Regions from separate parts of the Micromonospora arida genome, predicted to be linked through region 1. Evidence: predicted binding sites of a transcription regulator. Region 1 holds the regulator's gene; each other region holds the start of a gene.
What was found. The regulator HrcA, encoded in region 1, represses chaperone genes, less so after heat shock. The targets are predictions, from matches to a motif close to GGTTNGCACNCTCNNNNNGAGNGTGCNAACC.
Positions count from the first base shown of each region.

Region 2: a site for HrcA is predicted at 3,964-3,994, ahead of groL (chaperonin GroEL). Genes of this name have one in related genera too.
Region 3: a site for HrcA is predicted at 3,454-3,484, ahead of groES (co-chaperone GroES). Genes of this name have one in related genera too.

Region 1 is NZ_JBIALC010000003.1:575,944-582,618, reverse strand. Features, by position in the region: gene ACFYP0_RS13940 (phytanoyl-CoA dioxygenase family protein) at 1-180, opposite strand, end outside; gene ACFYP0_RS13935 (hypothetical protein) at 402-1,262, opposite strand; gene ACFYP0_RS13930 (SDR family NAD(P)-dependent oxidoreductase) at 1,584-2,348, shown strand; gene ACFYP0_RS13925 (enoyl-CoA hydratase-related protein) at 2,396-3,205, opposite strand; gene hemW (radical SAM family heme chaperone HemW) at 3,225-4,448, shown strand; gene ACFYP0_RS13915 (DUF4870 domain-containing protein) at 4,515-5,141, opposite strand; gene hrcA (heat-inducible transcriptional repressor HrcA) at 5,368-6,390, shown strand; gene dnaJ (molecular chaperone DnaJ) at 6,466-6,675, shown strand, end outside.
Region 2 is NZ_JBIALC010000006.1:246,930-253,604, forward strand. Features, by position in the region: gene ACFYP0_RS19985 (S8 family serine peptidase) at 1-758, shown strand, start outside; gene ACFYP0_RS19990 (GNAT family N-acetyltransferase) at 828-1,763, shown strand; gene ACFYP0_RS19995 (hypothetical protein) at 1,842-2,090, shown strand; gene groL (chaperonin GroEL) at 2,147-3,769, opposite strand; gene ACFYP0_RS20005 (hypothetical protein) at 4,042-5,193, opposite strand; gene ACFYP0_RS20010 (cold-shock protein) at 5,288-5,491, opposite strand; gene ACFYP0_RS20015 (GNAT family N-acetyltransferase) at 5,816-6,346, shown strand; gene paaN (phenylacetic acid degradation protein PaaN) at 6,609-6,675, opposite strand, start outside.
Region 3 is NZ_JBIALC010000008.1:180,894-187,568, reverse strand. Features, by position in the region: gene ACFYP0_RS23495 (ATP-binding cassette domain-containing protein) at 1-275, opposite strand, end outside; gene ACFYP0_RS23490 (sugar ABC transporter substrate-binding protein) at 392-1,477, opposite strand; gene ybaK (Cys-tRNA(Pro) deacylase) at 1,657-2,136, opposite strand; gene ACFYP0_RS23480 (THUMP-like domain-containing protein) at 2,147-3,358, opposite strand; gene groES (co-chaperone GroES) at 3,618-3,932, shown strand; gene groL (chaperonin GroEL) at 4,003-5,643, shown strand; gene ACFYP0_RS23465 (molybdopterin-dependent oxidoreductase) at 5,778-6,675, shown strand, end outside.

The DNA.
Region 1 (6,675 bases):
CTTCTTGGTGGTGCCCTTGGCCTGCTCCTCCGCGTAGACGCGGTCGACCGCCGCCTCCAGCGCCGCCCGGTGGTCCTCCGTCAGGACGTTGCGCAGCAGGAGGAAACCCTGCTCGTGGAACTCCTTGCGGTCAGTGTCGCTGATCGGTTCGTAACCGGTCCGGTCGCCGTAATCGAACACCGCGTCGTACCCCTCCCCATGAGGTGAAACCTTTTCTGGCACAGGCCGCCGATCGTAACGCGGTGGCCCAGGCACCGGGGAGGGCGTGGCGCGGTATTGGGCCATGGCGGGACCCCACGCAGCGGAAGAAACGCACAGAGTGAGATCTCAGCGATCAATAATGCGATTCCGTGCCTATTGCCCGATTGTGCGGTGACTGCCGGTTAAGAGATCCGGGTCGGTCAACCCTCGTTGAACACTTCGGCGACCACCTGGCCGGCGGGGTTCTGCCCGCCGTCCACCCGGCCCCACGAGCCGTCGCGGGCGGTCCACTCCAGGTCGCCGAAGCGGACCCGCTTCACGCCGTGGTCCTGGGCGTGCGAGACCAGCCAGTGCGCGTACCGCCAGCCGTCGCGCTGGTCGCCCGGAGTCACCGCCAACCCGGTCTGGTCGGTCGGGTCGGTGCCCTTGAGCCCCCAGTCCAGCACCAGGTTGCGGGTCAGTTGTGCGGCCGCCGCCGCGCCGTGCATCACCGGGGTGCGCCCCACCGAGCAGGCGACAGCGCCGCTCGCGTCGCCGAGCAGGGCCCGGCTGAGCACCTCGGAGTCGTCGGCCCACTTCTGGTACGCCTCGGGGAACGCCGAGCGCTGCACCCGCTGGGCGGCATCGGTGACCCGCATCTCCTCCCAGCCGCGCACCTTCTTGAGGGCCGCGTAGAACCGGTTGGCCGCGTAGCGCGGGTCGCGGATCTGCGTCGGAGTGCCCCAGCCCTGGCTTGGCCGCTGCTGGAACAGGCCGACCGAGTCGCGGTCGCCGTCGGCGAGATTGCGCAGCCCGGACTCCTGGTACGCGGTGGCGAGCGCGACCACAACGGCCCGCTCGGGCATTCCACGCTTCGCGCCGATCGCGGCGATGGTCGCCGCGTTGGCCATCTGGTCCGCGTCCAGGGCGACCCGTCCGTCGGCCTGCACTGTGCACTTCCGTGCCACCAGCGGCAACGTGAGGTTGTCGCCCACCTGCCGTACGACGAGCCAGATTGCGATCACGGCGACGAGGATGAGCACCACTCCACCCGCCACGGTTGCCCGAGTTCGCACCCACACCCCCAGATCGACAGTCTGACAAGCGTACGTCCCCGCAGGCCCTCCGCGGGTCGTCCGAGTGGTTCGGGCCCAGCCTGGCCGACTCCGACCGGTTCGGGGTCCGCTCCGCTGTCGCGTACCGGTTGGCGACGTTCCCGCTCCGGTCGCGATCTCACCTGCCACGTCGTTTTCGTCGCCCGCCCCGGTGCAGGGCTGTCGTGAGCGTCACAGGGTAACCGATAACGGGAAGCGATTGATCGGTCAAGGACTTACCCGGTTGACATGTCAATCCGACCTACCTCCCGTACCCGGGCGCGTGGTCGACGAACGAGGAGGAGTTCCATGGGAACGCTCGATGGCAAGGTCGTGCTGATCACCGGCACCGGCGGTGGTCTGGGCCGCGTCGCGGCGCTGACCTTCGCCCGCGAAGGCGCGAAGGTCGTCGGGGCCGACCTCCAGGTCGCCGGTAACGACGAGACTGTCGAACTCGTCCGTCGTGCCGGCGGCGAGATGACCGGCATCGCGCCGGTCGACCTCACCGACCCCGAGCAGGTACGCAAGCTCGTCGACGACGCCGCGGCCGCCTACGGCGGGCTCGACGTCGTCTACAACAACGCAGCCGCGCTCCGCTTCGGCCCGATGCCCGACTTCTCCGTGCAGGACTGGCGCTACACCATCACCGGAGAACTCGACATTCCGTACTTCGTGTCGAAGTACGCCTGGCCGCACCTGGTCCGGCGCGGTGGCGGTGTCATCATCAGCGCCGCCTCCATGGCCGGGATGATCGGTGGCCACGTCCCGCCGATGGTCGGTCACACCGCCGCGAACGCCGGCATCATCGGCATGACGCGACAGCTCGCCCTCGAAGGAGCGCCCCACGGCATCCGCGCGGTGGCGGTCAGCCCCGGGCCCACCCTCACCCCGGCCAGCGAACGCGACCTCGGTGACAACCAGGAGGCCCGGGACGCCATCACCGCCAAGACGCTCCTCAAGCGCTTCGCGCGCCCCGAGGAGGTCGTCGAGCTGGTGGTCTTCCTCGCGTCCGACCGGGCGTCGTACATCACCGGGGCGAACTACCCGGTCGACGGCGGCGCGACCGCCTGGTGACCCGACCGAACCGAGGGCGCCACCGACCAAAGGCGGCGCCCTCGGTCCTACCCGGCATGATCAGCGGAACCGCCGTCCAGAGCGGGCACCCATGGAGCCGATCGCTTCTCCCGGAAGGCCATGACCCCCTCGCGCCCCTCGTCGGAGAGGAAGTAGCCGGTCGAGACGGCGGAGAGGCGAGCCAGTTCGGCGCGCAACTCGGCGGTACCCGGTCGGCGCAGCAACTCCTTCGCGCCGGCCAGCGCCCCGGGCGCGCCGCGCACCAGCGAGTCGCAGTAGCCCCGTACCGCGTCGTCCAACCCGTCCGCCGGGACCGAGGCCGTCACCAGGCCGATCTCGGCGGCCCGGCGACCGTCGAAGGTGTCCCCGGTCAGGTACAGCTCGGCGGCGGCGCGGGGGTGCAGCCGGGGCAGCACGGTCGCCGAGATCACCGCCGGGATCACTCCGATGCGTACCTCGGTGAACGCGAAGGTCGCCTCGTCGGCGCAGACCGCCAGGTCGGCGGCCGCGATCAGGCCCAGCCCACCGGCCCGCGCCGGCCCGCCGACCCGGGCCAGCACCGGCTTCGGGCACTCCCAGAGCGCCGCGAGCACGTCACCCAGCATTCCGGCTGGCACCGTCCCGCTGGCGTACGCCGCCGCGGTCTCCTTCAGGTCCGCGCCGGAGCAGAAGACCGGGCCGGTGTGGTCGAGCACGATCATCCGAACCGCCTCGTCGGCGACGGCGTCGGCCAGCCCCGTCAGCAGTTGGGTCATCAGCGCCGTGGAGAGCGCGTTGCGGTTGTGCGGGCTGTCCAGGGTGAGGGTGGTCACCCCGCGGGCCGTGGCGACCCGCACGAGGACGTCGGGAGAGGTCATGCCGGGCACACTAGTGGCCATGCCCGGCGTCCTTCCAGATGGTGAGACCGTCCCCGTCGACGGATCGTTGCCCGCCACCGCCACCGCGGCGGTCGGCGCGCGCGGCTTCGGCGTGTACGTGCACGTGCCGTTCTGCGCCAGCCGCTGCGGATACTGCGACTTCAACACCTACACCGCCGCCGAACTGGGCGGCGGTGCCAGCCGCGAGGGGTACGCCGACACCGTGCTGGCCGAGCTGACGCTCGCCGCCCGGGTGCTCGGCGACACCCCGCCGCCCCGGGTCGACACCGTCTTCGTCGGCGGCGGCACCCCGACCCTGCTCCCCGCCGACGACCTGGCCCGCATCCTCGACGGCATCGACCGCACCTGGGGGCTGGCCGCCGACGCCGAGGTGACCACCGAGGCCAACCCCGAGTCGGTCACCCCGGAATCGTTGAAGCTGCTGCGGGCCGCCGGCTACACCCGGATCTCGCTGGGCATGCAGTCCGCCTCCCCGGGGGTGCTAGCGATCCTGGACCGCAAACACAGCGCCGGCCGGGCCACCGCCGCCGCCCTGGAGGCGCGCGACGCCGGGTTCGAGCACGTCAACCTGGACCTGATCTACGGCACCCCGGGGGAGCGGGCCGAGGACTTCGCCGCCTCACTGGAGCAGGTCGTCGCCGCCGGGGTGGACCACGTCAGCGCGTACGCCCTGATCGTCGAGGACGGCACCAGGCTCGCCGCCCGGATGCGGCGTGGCGAGCTGGCGTACCCCAGTGACGACGTGGCCGCGGACCGCTACCTGGCCGCGGAGGCCGCGCTCGACGCGGCCGGGCTCTCCTGGTACGAGGTCTCCAACTGGGCCCGCACCGAGGAGGCTCGCTGCCGGCACAACCTGCTCTACTGGACCGGCGCGGACTGGTGGGGGCTGGGGCCGGGGGCGCACAGCCACGTCGGTGGGGTGCGCTGGTGGAACGTGAAGCACCCCTCGGCGTACGCCAAGCGGTTGGCCGCCGGGGAGTCTCCCGGCCTGGCCCGGGAGGTGCTCACTGTCGACGAGGCGCACATGGAGGACGTGATGCTCCGGCTGCGGCTGGCCAGCGGCCTCCCGCTGGGGGTGCTCGACGCCACCGGCCGGGCCGGCGCCGAGCGGGCGCTGGCCGGCGGCCTGCTGGCCGCCGACGAGTACGCCGCCGGCCGGGCGGTGCTCACAGTGCGCGGGCGGCTGCTCGCCGACGCGGTCGTCCGCGACCTGCTGCCCTGAGGACACCGCCGCCCCGGAACCGGGGCAGCGGTGTTCCGGACCGGCCGGGGGAGCGGCCGGCCCGGTTCACTTGATGAAGTTGGCCGTCATCGGGTAGCGGTACGGGGTGCCCTCGTTGGCCTTGATGCCGGCGATGATCCCGAACAGGATCTGGATCACCACGACGGCGATGCTGGGCAGGAAGAGCAGGCACCAGCTCACGAAGAGCAGCACGAACGCGATGATCGACCAGAGGATCTGGAAGTTCAGGGCGGCCAGGGCGTGCGCCCGGACGGTCGGCGACTGCTGGCCGCGGGCCAGGTAGGCGATCAGCGGGGCGACGAAGCCCAGCGGACCGAAGCTGACCAGCGCGCCGAGGGCCCCGCCGAAGTGCGCGACCAGGGCCCAGGTCTTGTCCTCGTTGTTGGCGTAGCCGCCGCCGGGGCCGCCGTAGGCACCGCCGGCCGGGTAGCCGCCGGGCGGGGGATAGCCCCCGGGTGGGGGGTAACCGCCTGCCGGAGGGTAGCCGCCTGACGGCGGTTGGTCACCGGTGGGCGGCGGATAGCCACCGGGCGGGGGATAGCCGGCCGGCCCGGGCGCCCCGGACAGTGGTGCGGTGGGCGGCTCGGCCGACGGGGACGGGCCTGGGGAGGTGGGCTCCGGCGGGTAGTTGCCGGGGTCGCCCGACCCGGGAGGGCGAGGAGGTTCAGTCATGGATGTCACGGTAGGGGCCCGTGGCAACGCCGCACCAGAGCGACACCGCCTGGCAGTGTGGGCCGATCGGCCCAACGCAGGTGGCGTGGACCGCACCGACGGGTGGCCGTTGATCATCGCGTCGGCGGGCCCGCCGACGTAGACTGGCACTCGTTACAGTCGAGTGCCAGGACGGCCCGGCCGGCCCAGAGCGCCGGCGGCCGACGTGCGACAGGAGGTGCGGAGGATGGGTCTCGACGACCGTAAACTCGCCGTGCTCCGCGCCATCGTCGAAGACTACGTCTCCACCCAGGAGCCGGTCGGCAGCAAGGCGCTGGTCGAGCGACACCAGCTCGGGGTCTCCCCGGCCACGGTCCGCAACGACATGGCCGTGCTGGAGGAGGAGGGCTACATCCGGCAGCCGCACACCAGTGCCGGCCGGGTGCCCACCGACCGCGGCTACCGCCTCTTCGTCGACCGGTTGTCCCGGGTCAAGCCGCTCAGCCCGGCCGAGCGCCGGGCCATCGAGCGCTTCCTGGTCGGCGCGGTCGACCTCGACGACGTGGTGCACCGCACGGTGCGGTTGCTCGCCCAGCTGACCCGGCAGGTCGCCGTCGTGCAGTACCCGAGCCTGGCCCGCTCCTCGGTGCGTCACCTGGAGCTGGTGCCGATCTCCACCACCCGACTGATGCTCGTCATGATCGCCGACACCGGGCGGGTGGAGCAGCGACTCGTGGAGCTGCCCGGGCCGGTGCCCGCCGACGACGTCACCGACCTGCGCCGACTGATCAACGAGAAGCTCGCCAACGCCCGGCTGTCCGAGACGCCGCCGCTGGTGCAGGCGCTGGTCGAGGAAGCGCCGACCGGCCTGCGTCCGACCATGACCACGCTCGCCACCGTCCTGCTGGAGACGCTTGTCGAACGGCACGAGGAGCGGATCGCGCTCGCCGGCACCGCGAACCTCACCCGGGGCGGCCTGCTCGACTTCCAGGGCTCCCTGCGGCCGATCCTCGAAGCCCTGGAGGAGGAGGTCGTGCTGCTCAAGCTCATCGGTGAGACCGAGCCGAGCACGACCCGGGTGCTGATCGGCGACGAGAACGAGTTCGACAACCTGCGCGCCGCCTCGGTGGTCAGCACCGGGTACGGCCCGGGCACCACCATCGTGGGCGGCCTGGGGGTGCTGGGGCCCACCCGGATGGACTACCCCGGCAACATCGCCACGGTGCGCGCCGTGGCACGCTACGTGGGCGAGTTGCTGGCCCAGAACTGATTGGTCAGGGCCGATGCGGCCGGCTGCGGCCGCCGACCGGCGCAACGCGAGACGAACATGAGGACACGGAACGCAGTGGCCAGGGACTACTACGGCATTCTCGGTGTGAGCCGGGAAGCCTCCGATGACGAGATCAAGCGCGCCTACCGCAAGCTGGCACGCCAGTTCCACCCGGACGTCAATCCGGACCCGGAGGCTCAGGAGAAGTTCAAGGACATCAACGCCGCGTACGAGGTCCTCTCGGACGACCGGAAGCGGCAGATCGTCGACCTGGGTGGCGACCCG
Region 2 (6,675 bases), on a different contig from region 1:
GGCACGGCACCCACACGGTGGGCAGCGCGGTCGGGCGGGACGGCATCGGCGTGGCACCGGACGCGCAGTGGGTGGGCTGCGTCAACCTGGATCGCAACCTCGGAAGCCCCGCGCACTACCTGGACTGTCTCCAGTTCATGTTGGCGCCCTTCCCGGCCGGGGGCGACCCGTTCACCGACGGCCGTCCGGAGCGCGCCCCGCAGGTGCTGACCAACTCGTGGGGCTGCCCGCCCATCGAGGGTTGCGACCAGCGGGTTCTGCGGCCGGCCACCGCCGCCCTCGACGCCGCCGGGATCTTCGTGGTCGCCGCGGCCGGCAACACCGGCCCGTGGTGCGCGTCGATCGACGATCCGCCCGCCCCGTACCCGGACGTGCTGACCGTGGGTGCGGTGGACTCCCAGCGGCGCGTCGCCGAATTCTCCTCGCGCGGGCCGGTGCCGGGCGGCTCGGGTAAACCGGACGTGCTGGCACCGGGGGTGGAGGTGGTGTCGGCCATGCCGGGCGGCACGTACGCCGCGCTGGACGGCACGTCGATGGCGACCCCCCAGGTGGCCGGGGTGGTCGCTCTGATGTGGTCGGCGAACCCGGTACTGGTCGGGGACGTGACCCGGACCCGGCAGATCCTGCGGGACACCGCCACGGCGGCGACGCCCACCTATCGCTCCGACAGCCCCTCCGACGCCTGCGGTGCTCCGTCGAACGTCACCGGTGCCGGTCAGGTCGACGCCTACGCCGCCGTTCGCGCCGCTCAGCAATAGGCAGGTTTCCTTCCTGAAGTGCTGAGCCGCGGGTGCGGCCCGACACTCGGTGATCTAGGGTCGGCGACCATGGACGCCGAGATCACCGTCACCGAGCTGACCGCCGACCTGGTCCCCAGCGTCGTACAGCTCTGCCAGCAGGCTCTCGACCTGCCCGAGGACGCCGCCGAGGCGGCTGCCATCGTGGACGTGCTCTGGACCCGGGCCGCCGCCGACCGGCCGGTGGTCGGGCTGGGCGCGTACCGGGGCGCGGACCTGGTGGGGGTGCTGATCTGTTCGGTGTCGTCGACCGAGCCGGGGATCGGGCACGTGGATCTGGTGGCGGTCCTTGCGGAACAGCGGCGTCGGGGCGTCGGCCGGGCGCTGCTCCAGCGGGCCGAGCGGGTGCTCGCCGAGCGCGGGGCGACCGAGGTGTTGCTGGCCGGAAACCCGCCGTACTACGCGTGGCCGGGAATCGACGTCCGCTACACGCCTGCGGTCTGCGCCGCCCTCGCGCTCGGCTACCAGCAGGACCGGACCGCCTGGAACATGACCGCGGACCTGTCGTACGACCGGTCGCCGGCACTGCGGTCCACCGAGGCGACGGAGCGGCGGCTGGCCGACCAGGGCGTCACCGTACGCCGGGCGGAGCCGGCGGACCTGCCGGCGCTGACCGCGTTCGCTCGGTCCACCTTCGGCGGAACGTGGGACGGCGAGCTGGCCGGGTCCGTGGGGCGCGTCGACGCCGGTTGCCACCTGGCGGAGCGGGACGGCGAGGTGCTCGGCTTCGCCGCGTACGGGTCGTCCCGGCCGAGCTGGTTCGGGCCGATGGGCACCGCGCCGGCCGCGGAAGGGTCGGGCATCGGTGGGGTGCTGTTGCGGCGCTGCCTGCGCGACCAGCGGGCGGCGGGGCTGGATCGGGCACAGATCGGCTGGGTAGGGCCTGTGCCGTTCTATTCGGGCAGCGCGGGTGCGTGGATCGAGCGGGTCTTCTTCCTGTACCGGCGAACCCTGCCCAGGGCATAACCGGGGCAAACAGGACATAGATCCATTCGCCCGCACCGGCCATCGACGCCCCCTACCGTTTCGGTAGAGGAGGCAGCCATGACCACGGATGACAACCAGACCGAGGACGGCACGCCGATCACCTGGAAACCGATGGGTGAACTCCCCGGCCAACTGCCGTTCGACCGGCTCGACTACGGCGACGCCGAGCAACTGGCCGAGATGACCACCGACGGTGAGCCGTCGCTGGTCGAGGAGCCGCAGGAGATGGTGGACGCGCCGATCCAACTGCTTCCGCCGTACAACCGGGCGCACAAGCGGCGCAACCAGCGCCCACTACCGACCTGACGACGAACGGGGCGGACCGCGTCAGCGGCCCGCCCCGTTCGGTGTCGGAACTGGACTCAGAAGTCCATGTCCCCGCCACCCGGGCCAGCCGGGGCAGCCGGGGTCTTCTCCGGCTTGTCCGCGACGACAGCCTCGGTGGTGAGGAAGAGCGCCGCGATGGAAGCGGCGTTCTGCAGCGCCGAGCGCGTCACCTTGGCCGGGTCGATGATGCCCGCGGCCAGCAGGTCGACGTACTCGCCGTTGGCGGCGTTGAGGCCGTGGCCAGCCTCGATGTTGCGGACCTTCTCCACCACGACGCCGCCCTCAAGGCCGGCGTTGACGGCGATCTGCCGCAGCGGGGCGTCCAGCGCGACCTTGACGATGTTCGCACCGGTCGCCTCGTCGCCGACCAGGTCGAGCTTGTCGAAGGCGGTCTTGCCGGCCTGGACCAGCGCGACGCCACCACCCGGGACGATGCCCTCCTCGACGGCGGCCTTCGCGTTGCGAACGGCGTCCTCGATGCGGTGCTTGCGCTCCTTGAGCTCGACCTCGGTGGCCGCGCCGACCTTGATCACCGCAACGCCGCCGGCCAGCTTGGCCAGCCGCTCCTGCAGCTTCTCCCGGTCGTAGTCGGAGTCGCTCTTGTCGATCTCGGCCCGGATCTGGTTGACCCGGCCCTGGATCTGCTCGGCGTCACCGGCACCGTCGACGATGGTGGTCTCGTCCTTGGTCACCACGACCTTGCGGGCGCGGCCCAGCATGTCGAGGCTGGCGGCGTCGAGCTTGAGGCCGACCTCCTCGCTGATGACCTGACCACCGGCGAGGATGGCGATGTCGGTCAGCATGGCCTTGCGGCGGTCACCGAAGCCCGGCGCCTTGACGGCGACCGACTTGAAGGTGCCACGGACCTTGTTGACCACCAGGGTGGCGAGCGCCTCGCCCTCCAGGTCCTCGGCGATGATCAGCAGCGGCTTGCCCGACTGCATGACCTTCTCCAGGATCGGGAGCAGGTCCTTCACCGACGAGATCTTGCTGTTGGCGATCAGGATGTACGGGTCGTCGAAGACGGCCTCCATACGCTCCGGGTCGGTCATGAAGTAGGCCGAGATGTAGCCCTTGTCGAAGCGCATACCCTCGGTGAGCTCCAGCTCCAGCCCGAAGGTGTTGCTCTCCTCGACGGTGATGACGCCTTCCTTGCCGACCTTGTCCATCGCCTCGGCGATGATCTCGCCGACGGTGCTGTCGCCAGCGGAGATGGAGGCGGTGGAGGCGATCTGCTCCTTGGTCTCGACGTCCTTGGCGAGCTTGGACAGCTCCTCCGAGACGCTCGCGACCGCGGCCTCGATGCCCCGCTTCAGGGCCATCGGGTTGGCGCCAGCGGCCACGTTGCGCAGGCCCTCGCGAACCAGGGCCTGGGCCAGGACGGTCGCCGTCGTCGTGCCGTCACCGGCAACGTCGTCGGTCTTCTTGGCGACCTCCTTGACCAGCTCAGCGCCGATCTTCTCGTACGGGTCCTCGAGCTCGATCTCCTTGGCGATGCTCACACCATCGTTGGTGATGGTGGGGGCACCCCACTTCTTCTCGAGCACGACGTTGCGGCCCTTGGGGCCGAGGGTCACCTTTACGGCGTCGGCGAGCTGGTTCATGCCCCGCTCGAGGCCGCGGCGCGCCTCTTCGTCGAACGCGATCATCTTGGCCATACGGCGTTGTCCTCCTGGACACTCACGGGCCACCCGAGATGTGTGCCCCGGATGGGCCGCCTGGTGTACGCACCTTGGGACGTCGCCACCTGGCGACGACGACGTCCTTCGGCCGGGCCGGATAGCCCGCGACGACCGGCCATGTGCCGCCCCGGCGTCTCCACGCCGGTGCAACCTGGCCCCACCGTCCCGACCATTGGCACTCACGGTATGCGAGTGCCAATGACTTGTTTAGCACTCTCCCCTGCCGAGTGCAAGCACGATGCCGCCGCTCAGCCGAGTTCAGCAGCCAGTCCAGCGGTGTTCACCGGCGCCTCATGGGCGCGCTGTTCGGCGTACGTCACCAGCAGACCGATCATCTGAGCGAGGTGGGCCGGCAGGGCCAGCACGGCGGTGATCCCGATCACCACCACCGTCCCGGCGGCGGTACCCGCCGAGGAGAACGGATCCGTTCCGAGCGCGGAGGTGCCGATCCCCTCCAGGCCACCGGGGATCAGGGTGCCGACGAGCACCGCCACGGCCACCAGGGCCACCCGTCCGAGCAGCAGGCCGAGCCGGTCGTGGAACATCCGGAACGACCGACCGATCGGGTTGTGCCGTTCGAAGAGATAGACCGGGCCGGCCATGCTCAGCGCGAAGGCCAGGTAGATGCCCGGCAGCACGCAGAAACAGACACCGACGCCGACGAGCAGACTGACCAACAGGGTCCAGCCCCACAGCCCGAGTGCCCGACGCAGGCCGTAGCGCAGCGCAGACTCCAGGCTGGCCGGCTGACCGGCCGCCTGTTGGGTGATCACCCAGGTGCCGGCGGCCCACCCGACGGCCTGCACCAACCCGACCACCAGGCTGCCGCCGACCAGCAGGACCAGGAGGCTCAGCAACTCGGCGGCGAAATTGTCCGGCAGCGCGGGGGTCGACGTCGATTCGGCCTGGGCGGCCCACTTCGCCGACGGGTCCAGACCGAGGGAGACCACCGAGAGCACCGCCGCCGGCAGCACCTGGGTGAGCAGCATGATCGGCACCAACTGCCGCCAGCCCCGACGCAGCGCTCCCCCGCACCGGTTGAACCAGCCGCCGATGCCTGCACCGGGTGGCGTGACCAGGGCGTCGTTCGGGTCGAACCCGTAACCCGGCGGGTACCAGCCGACCGGCGGCCCCGGGTACCACGGCTGCCCCCCGTAGGGACCCGACCCGGGCGGGTAGCCCCCGGTGGGCGGGAACGCCCATCCCTGCGGCGGCGGGGCCGCACCCCAGGCACTCTGCGCGGGATCCCAGCCGGGCGGCGGACCGGCGGGGCCGGCCGGGGGCATGCCCGATCCCCAGCCGGGCGGCGGACCGGCGGGGCCGGGGCTGCCGGCGGGCGAGGACGGGTCCGGCTCCCCCGACCCGGGGGACGGAGTGGGCGGGGGCGGCTGGTCGGTCATGAACGCTCCTCATATCGGCTGGAACGGTTCACGATCTTCCCGGCTGCGCGCCCCTGCCGCAGCCCCGACTCGCGGGGCCGATCGGCCAGGAAGATCAGCCGATGACGCGTACGTGCTCTGCCTGTGGGCCCTTCTGACCCTGGGTGATCTCGAACTCGACCCGCTGACCGTCGTCCAGCGCCTTGTAACCGTCCATCTCGATCGCGGAGAAATGGACGAACACGTCCTGACCGCCGTCGACGGCGATGAAGCCGTAGCCCTTTTCGGCGTTGAACCACTTCACTGAGCCCTGTGCCACGGTGCACTTCCCTCACTCTGCGCGGCGTTGCCTGACTCGGCGCACGGCACGGCCGGGCGCCCCGGAGCACCGACTCAGCGATCGATGACCGCCATTGAAGCAGGTGACCGAAATCGCACGCTACACGAGGAGTGACGGCCGCGCACGGCCACAAATCAGACACACTTCGAGGCGTTCCGACCGCGCTGATCGGCCGAGTTCCGGAGCCACCGGATTCGCCCGCGTCATTGCGAATTCAGGGAGCGGCGCGGGGCGGCCCCGAGATGACGGCGATCGGGCCCAGCTCGCGAAACGCCATCCCTGCCCTGTGGTAGGCATGCGGGCATGACCACCGACATGGGCTCGCCGGCCCTGCGGCTCGCGGAGATCCGCCGAGTCCGGCCGGAGGACGCCGCCCGGATGCGGGCGCTGCGCCTGGAGATGCTGGCCGACGCGCCGTTGGCCTTCCTGGAGACCCTGGCGGACGCCGCGGCCCGACCGCACAACGAGTTCGCCGCCCGGGTCGCGTACACCTCGGCCGGTGCCGGTAACGCGCAGTTCGTCGCCGATCCGGGCGGCCGGCTGGTCGGGCACGCCGGTGGTACGACCCACCCGAACGAACCGGGGCTGACCGTGATCTACGCCGTGTACGTCACGCCGGCCTGGCGCGGCAGTGGCCTGCTCGGCGAGCTGATCGACGGGGTGGCCGCCTGGTCGCGAGCCTGTGGCCGACCGGAGCTGCTGCTGGAGGTGGTGGTCGGCAACGACCGCGCCTACCGCGCCTACCAGCGCCTGGGCTTCAAGGACACCGGGGTACGAGTCCCCCACCCGAACATCCCAGCCCTCACCGAGCTACAGATGCGCCGAACAGCCTGACCCGCAGAACCACCCAACGATCACCGCCGGCGCGCGGGTAGCCGCCGCGCTGCCGCCAGCCCTGATGATCACGCTCGATCCAGGATGTAGTGGTAACCATCCGACCAGAGACCACTACTTCCTGGATCGAGCACGATCATGGGGTACAGCAGAGGCTCCGGACCAGAGACGCCGACGACCACAGCGCCCACGGCGGGTTTCCGGGGCAGCCCGACCCGCGAGGAACGGGACCGCCCCGGAAACCCCCAAGCGCAACCGAAACTCAGACGTGCCGCCGGGACTGCACGATCCGGAACCGGTTGGCGACGTACGCCCCGTCGGTCAACGCC
Region 3 (6,675 bases), on a different contig from region 1:
AGCGCGAGGTCCTGGTAGACGACCTCGATGCCGAGTGCGGCGGCGTCGCGAGGGCTGCCGATGTGTACCGGTTCACCGTTGAACAGGAACTCGCCAGCGTCGGTGGGGTGGATGCCGCTGATGCACTTCACCAGGGTCGACTTGCCGGCGCCGTTGTCGCCGACCAGTGCGGTCACTTCGCCCGGGTGGACGGTCAGGGCGACGTCGCGGAGCACCTGGACAGGACCGAAGCTCTTGTCGATCCCGCGGAGTTCCAGCAAGGGGGTCGCGGACACGGGGGGTCTCCTTCTCAAGGGAGGGTAGGGGCCCGTCCGGCGGGCGCCGCCCGGCACGGGAGGGGTGCTCCCGTGCCGGGCGGCGATGGTCGTCCCGGCGGGTGATGCGGCGTCGGTCAGCTGATGCCGGCGTCCGCGCAGAGCTTGGCGTACGCCGCGGTGCAGACCTCTTCCTTGGTCACGTAGCCGTCGGCGATGACGTCCTTGACGGTGTCCTTGTAGATGGCCTTCGGGGTGAGCAGCACCGAGGGGACGTCCCGGTCACCGTCCTTCACCGTCTGGCCGGTGTCCTTCTTCTCACCCTTGGCGAGCGCGATGGCCAGGTCGGAGGCGGCCTTGGCCTCTTCCCGGACCGCCTTGTAGACGGTCATGCACTGGTCACCGGCGAGGATGTTCTGCAGGCCCTCGGTGCTGGCGTCCTGCCCGGTCACCGGCACCTTGCCGTTGAGCTTGTTCTTCTTGAGGATCGAGATGGCGGCGTTGCCGAGACCGTCGTTGGCGGCCAGCACACCGTCGATCTTGCCGTTGGCCTTGGTGAGCTGCTGCTCGAAGATCGTCGCGGCCTGCGCGTTGTCCCACGCCGGCACCGCGTCCTCAGGGCCCTTGACGTATTCCTTGGAGTCGAACTTCGGCTTGAGCACCGAGTCGTAGCCGGCTTTGAACAGGGTGGCGTTGTTGTCGGTGGGGGAGCCGTTCAGGTACGAGACGACCGGGTTCTTGGCGCCCTTTTCGGTCAGGCACTTCGACAGACCCTCGCCCTGGAGCTTGCCGACGGTCTCGTTGTCGAAGCTGACGTAGTACTGGGCCGAGCCACCGAGGGTGAGCCGGTCGTAGTCGATGGTGGCGACGCCCTGCGACTTGGCCTTGTCCAGCACGGCCTTGCCGGTGCCGGAGTCCAGGTTGACGATCATCAGGGCGGTCACGCCACCGGTGATCATCTGGTCGGCGATGGTCTGGAAGGCGGTCTTGTCGTTCTGGGCGTTCTGGATGTCGTACTTGACGTTGGCCGCCTTGAACGCCTCCTCCAGGAACCGGCGGTCCGCCGTTTCCCAGCGGGCCGAGGACTTGCTGTCCGGGAGGATCACGCCGATCTTGGGGGTCTTGGTGGAGGCGGCCTTGTCGCCGGAGTCGTCGCCACAGGCGGTCAAGCCGCCGGTCGTGAGCAGGCCCACGGCGGCGATGGTGAGGATCCCCTTACGCATGTGCAGGGTCCTTTCGGAGGTGGGGGAGGTGTTGTTTTGTTGTGTCCGGCAACGTATTTCGCGTCACACCGGCTCCACAAGACCGCGCAGGTGCATAGTTTGTTGGGAGCGATAACAATTCAGCAACGCGACTGTTACTCCGCGGGTATCCCACGGGGGAGTCGACGTAACGAAGGCCGTCAGTGGGTCTGCAACGGCGCGGTGCGGGCGTCGGTCAGCGCCACCAGATCCGCCGGGGCCAGTTCGAGTTGCAGACCACGCCGACCAGCCGAGACGTAGATCGTCGGGAGATCCAGCGCGGATTCGTCCAGCACTGTGGGCAACCGTCGACGCTGCCCGAGCGGGCTGATCCCACCGCGTACGTAACCGGTGGCCCGCTCGGCGACGGCCCGGTCGGCCAACGCGGCCCGCTTGCCGCCGACCGCCGCCGCGAGCGCCTTGAGATCCAGCTCGCCGGTGACCGGAACGACCGCCACGGTGAGCGCGCCGTCGACCTCGGTCACCAGAGACTTGAACACGCGCTCCGGTGCCACGTCGAGCGCCACCGCCACCAACGCGCCGTAGTTCGGGGCGTCCGGCGCCACCCGGTACGGATGGGTGCGATGCGCGATTCCGCGCTTGACCAAGAGTGCCGTTGCCGGCGTGCCCTGTCCCGCCACAGCGACGAGGCTAGTCGAGATGGCGCCAGTCGACCGGCTGGCCGATCAGCACCGTCGGTGCGCCGTCGACGCGGGTGAGCACCAGACTCGCCGCCGCGTCCCCGGCCAGCCGCAGGTCCCGCCGGAGCTGCTCCGGGGTGAGCGCCGAACCCCGCTTGAGGATCTCCACCCGGCCCACCCGGCGGTCGCGCAGCAGCGCCCGCAGGCGCTTGAGCGAGAACGGCAGCACGTCGGTGATCTCCAGACAGCGCGCGTACGGGGTGCGGATCGGCTGGTCGGCGTAGAGGTAGGCGATGCTCGGATCGCCCAGGGTGGCGTCCAGTTCGGTGGCCAGTTCGGCCACGAGGTGCGCGCGCACCACCGCCGGGTCCGGGTCGTACAGGTAGCGACGCGGCGGCCCGACCGGCGCCTCGGCGGCACCCGAGCCGGTGAGCTCGTGGCGGTGGGCCTCAGCGCCCCGCTGACGGTAGAGGGTTGCGCGGCGGGGCACCTCCGCCAGCTCGCCGCACCAGAGCGCGGCCTCGACCAGGTCGCCGTCCACGCCGACCCACTCCGCCTCCGCACCCGCCGGAATGAGCGCGTGGTCCAGGCCCGGCGCCACCTTCACCACTGTGCGCGGCACCCGCTCGGCCAGCCCGGTCACGAAGTCCCACGGTGGCGAGTAGGCGCGCGGGTCGAAGATCCGCCGCCCGGTGCCGGTGGCGCGGCGGGCCGGATCGCAGAAGACCCCGTCGACCCCTGACACGTCGAACCCGGTCGCGTCGCCGCACTCGACAGTGAACAGCTCGGCCAGGCCCGCCGCCTCGGCGTTGGCGGCGGCCATCGCCGCGGTCACCGGGTCGGCCTCCACGCCGTACACCCGGATGCCGGCGCGGGCGGCGGCCAGCGCGTCGGCCCCGAGCCCGCACCCGAGGTCGGCCAGGGTGCGCACGCCGGCCGCGTACAACCGGGCGGCCCGACGGTCGGCGACCACCCGGCGGGTGGCCTGCTCCAGGCCGGGACGGGTGAGGAACATCCCAGCGGCGGCCGAGCCGAACTTGCCCACCGCCCGGTGGCGCAGCTCGGCCTGGGTCAGTGCCGCCGCGGCCAACGTCGGCGGCACGCCGGTCGCGCGCAGCGCCGACGCCGCTACCAGTGGATCACCGCCGGCCAGGTCGGCCGCCGCCGTGAGCGCGGCCGACCCCTCAGGGGTACGCAGCGCCGCCAGCTGATCGAGATCCACCCCGCCATTGTCCCGGCCCACCCGGAAATCCTGGCTGGCGGGGCGCGACTCGCTGGCACTCTCCTTGACGGAGTGCTAGCCACGGAATAACCTGCGATTAGCACTCTCACCCTGAGGGTGCCAGCTTCCGGGTCTCGCGACCCGGGTGCGCACGCCAGGCGGACCGGCACCCGCGACGACGGCACCGCCCGGTGGCATGAGGCAGATTGACGATGGTCAGCCCCGCTGGCCAGCAACGAAACCAGTACCCCAGGAGGGTATGCCCGTGACTACCGCGACCAAGGTTGCGATCAAGCCGCTCGAGGACCGCATCGTGGTCCAGGCGAACGAGGCTGAGACCACCACGGCGTCGGGCATCGTGATCCCCGACACCGCCAAGGAGAAGCCGCAGGAGGGCACTGTCCTCGCTGTGGGCCCGGGGCGCGTCGACGACAACGGCAACCGGGTTCCGGTTGACGTGCAGGTCGGCGACACCGTCCTTTACTCGAAGTACGGCGGCACCGAGGTCAAGTACGCCGGCGAGGAGTACCTGGTGCTCTCCGCCCGCGACGTCCTCGCGGTCATCGAGAAGTAAGCAACCGATCAGTGCCACTGCCCCGGTCCGGCTCGCCGGGCCGGGGCAATGGCGCTTCGAAGGGACATTAATGGCGAAGATCCTGAGCTTCTCGGACGACGCCCGGCACCTGCTGGAGCACGGTGTCAACGCCCTCGCGGACGCGGTCAAGGTCACCCTCGGCCCGCGCGGGCGCAACGTCGTCCTGGACAAGAAATTCGGTGCGCCGACGATCACCAACGATGGTGTGACCATCGCCAAGGAGATCGAGCTCACCAACCCGTACGAGAACCTTGGCGCGCAGCTGGTCAAGGAGGTGGCGACCAAGACCAACGACGTCGCCGGCGACGGCACCACCACCGCGACCGTGCTGGCCCAGGCGATGGTTCGCGAGGGTCTGCGCAACGTGACCGCCGGGACCAACCCGGCCGGTCTCAAGCGGGGCATCGACGCGGCGGCCATGAAGGTCTCCGAGGCGCTGCTCGGCAAGGCCGCCGAGGTCACCAGCAAGGAGTCGATCGCGAACGTGGCGACGATCTCCGCGCAGGACTCCACGATCGGCGATCTGATCGCCGAGGCGATGGAGCGCGTCGGCCGCGACGGTGTCATCACCGTCGAGGAAGGCTCGATGCTCACCACCGAACTGGACGTGACCGAAGGTCTCCAGTTCGACAAGGGCTTCATCTCGCCGAACTTCGTCACCGACCTGGAGGGTCAGGAGTCCGTCCTTGAGGACGCGTACATCCTGGTCACCACCCAGAAGATCTCGGCGATCGAGGAGCTGCTGCCGCTGCTGGAGAAGGTCCTGCAGAACAGCAAGCCCCTGCTGATCATCGCCGAGGACGTGGACGGCCAGGCGCTCTCCACCCTGGTGGTCAACTCGCTGCGCAAGACCCTCAAGGTCTGCGCGGTCAAGGCCCCGGGCTTCGGTGACCGGCGCAAGGCAATGCTCCAGGACATCGCGATCTCCACGGGCGCCGAGCTGGTCGCCCCGGAGCTGGGCTACAAGCTCGACCAGGTCGGCCTGGAGGTGCTCGGCACCGCCCGGCGCGTCGTGGTCGACAAGGAGAACACCACGATCGTCGACGGCGGTGGCCAGAAGGCCGACGTCACCGACCGGGTCTCCCAGATCCGCAAGGAGATCGAGGCCTCCGACTCCGACTGGGACCGGGAGAAGCTGGCCGAGCGGCTGGCGAAGCTCTCCGGTGGCATCGCCGTCATCAAGGCCGGCGCGGCGACCGAGGTCGAGATGAAGGAGCGCAAGCACCGCATCGAGGACGCCATCGCGGCGACCAAGGCTGCGGTCGAGGAGGGCACCGTGCCCGGCGGCGGCGCCGCCCTGGTGCAGATCCTCTCGGTGCTCGACGACGACCTGGGCTTCACCGGTGACGAAAAGGTTGGCGTCTCGGTCGTGCGCAAGGCGCTCGTCGAGCCGCTGCGCTGGATCGCCCAGAACGCCGGTCACGACGGTTACGTCGTGACGCAGAAGGTCGCCGACCTCAAGTGGGGCAACGGCCTCGACGCCGCCAAGGGCGAGTACGTCGACCTGGTCAAGGCCGGCATCATCGACCCGGTGAAGGTGACCCGCAACGCGGTCACCAACGCCGCCTCGATCGCCGGTCTGCTGCTCACCACGGAGAGCCTCGTGGTGGAGAAGCCGGAGCAGGCCGAGCCGGCCGCCGGCGGCGGGCACGGCCACGGTCACGGCCACCAGCACGGCCCGGGCTTCTGATCCGGTAGCGACACCCGTTCCGGGGCGTACCGCCGTAAGGCGGTGCGCCCCGGCTCGTTCTTGCGTGCTGGTAGGTCATTACCGAACGCTGACGTTGTTGGCGACCGGGCGAGATGATCGCGCACACTGGGCCGATGAGCACCACGTCACGGCGGTACGCCGCGTTGGCCGGAATCACCGCCGCCGCCGTCGCGATCGGGATCGCCGAACCGGTCGCGGTGTTGACCGGTCCCCGGTCGGCGCCCCTGGTCGCGGTCGGCGGTGTCATCGTCGACGCCGTCCCCGAATCGCTGAAGCAACTCGCCATCGACCTCTTCGGCACCGCCGACAAGATCGCGCTGCTGGTCGGCACGGCCGTGTTGCTGGGAGGCTTCGCCGCCCTCTTCGGCGTACTGGCGGTCCGCCGACTGGCACTCGGCCTGGCCGGCATCGCCGCGTTCGGCGCCATCGGCGTGGCCGCCGCGTTGACCCGCTCCGGCGCTGACCTCGCCGACGCGCTGCCGTCCCTGGTCGGCGCCGGTCTCGGCGCCCTGGTGCTCTGGCTGTTCATCGGCGGACCGTTCGAGCTGGACCCCTGGACCTGGTCACCACCCACGCCGTCCGCTGGTCCGGCGTTACCGGGTGGCCCGGTGTCGCCGGGCGAGTCGGTGCCGGTGTCCCCGGCAGGGCCGGTGCCGGTGACTCCCGCCGGGCCGACGGCGGCGGTCGAACCGGTCGGGCCTGCCGAAGTGGACCCGGAGTCGCGGCGGCGTTTCCTCACCGGCAGCGGTGTGCTGCTCGGCACGGCCGTGGTGGCCGGTCTCGGTGGGCGCTGGCTGGCGGGCCGGCGCGGCGTGTCCGCAGCCCGCGACGCGATCCGCCTGCCCGCGCCGGTAGCCCCCGCACCGGCCGTGCCGGCGGGCGCGGACCTCTCACTGACGCAGCTCGCGCCGTACGTCACCCCGAACTTCGGGTTCTACCGGATCGACACCGCGCTGGTGGTGCCCCAGGTCGACCCGGACACCTGGCGGCTGCGGATCCACGGACGGGTCG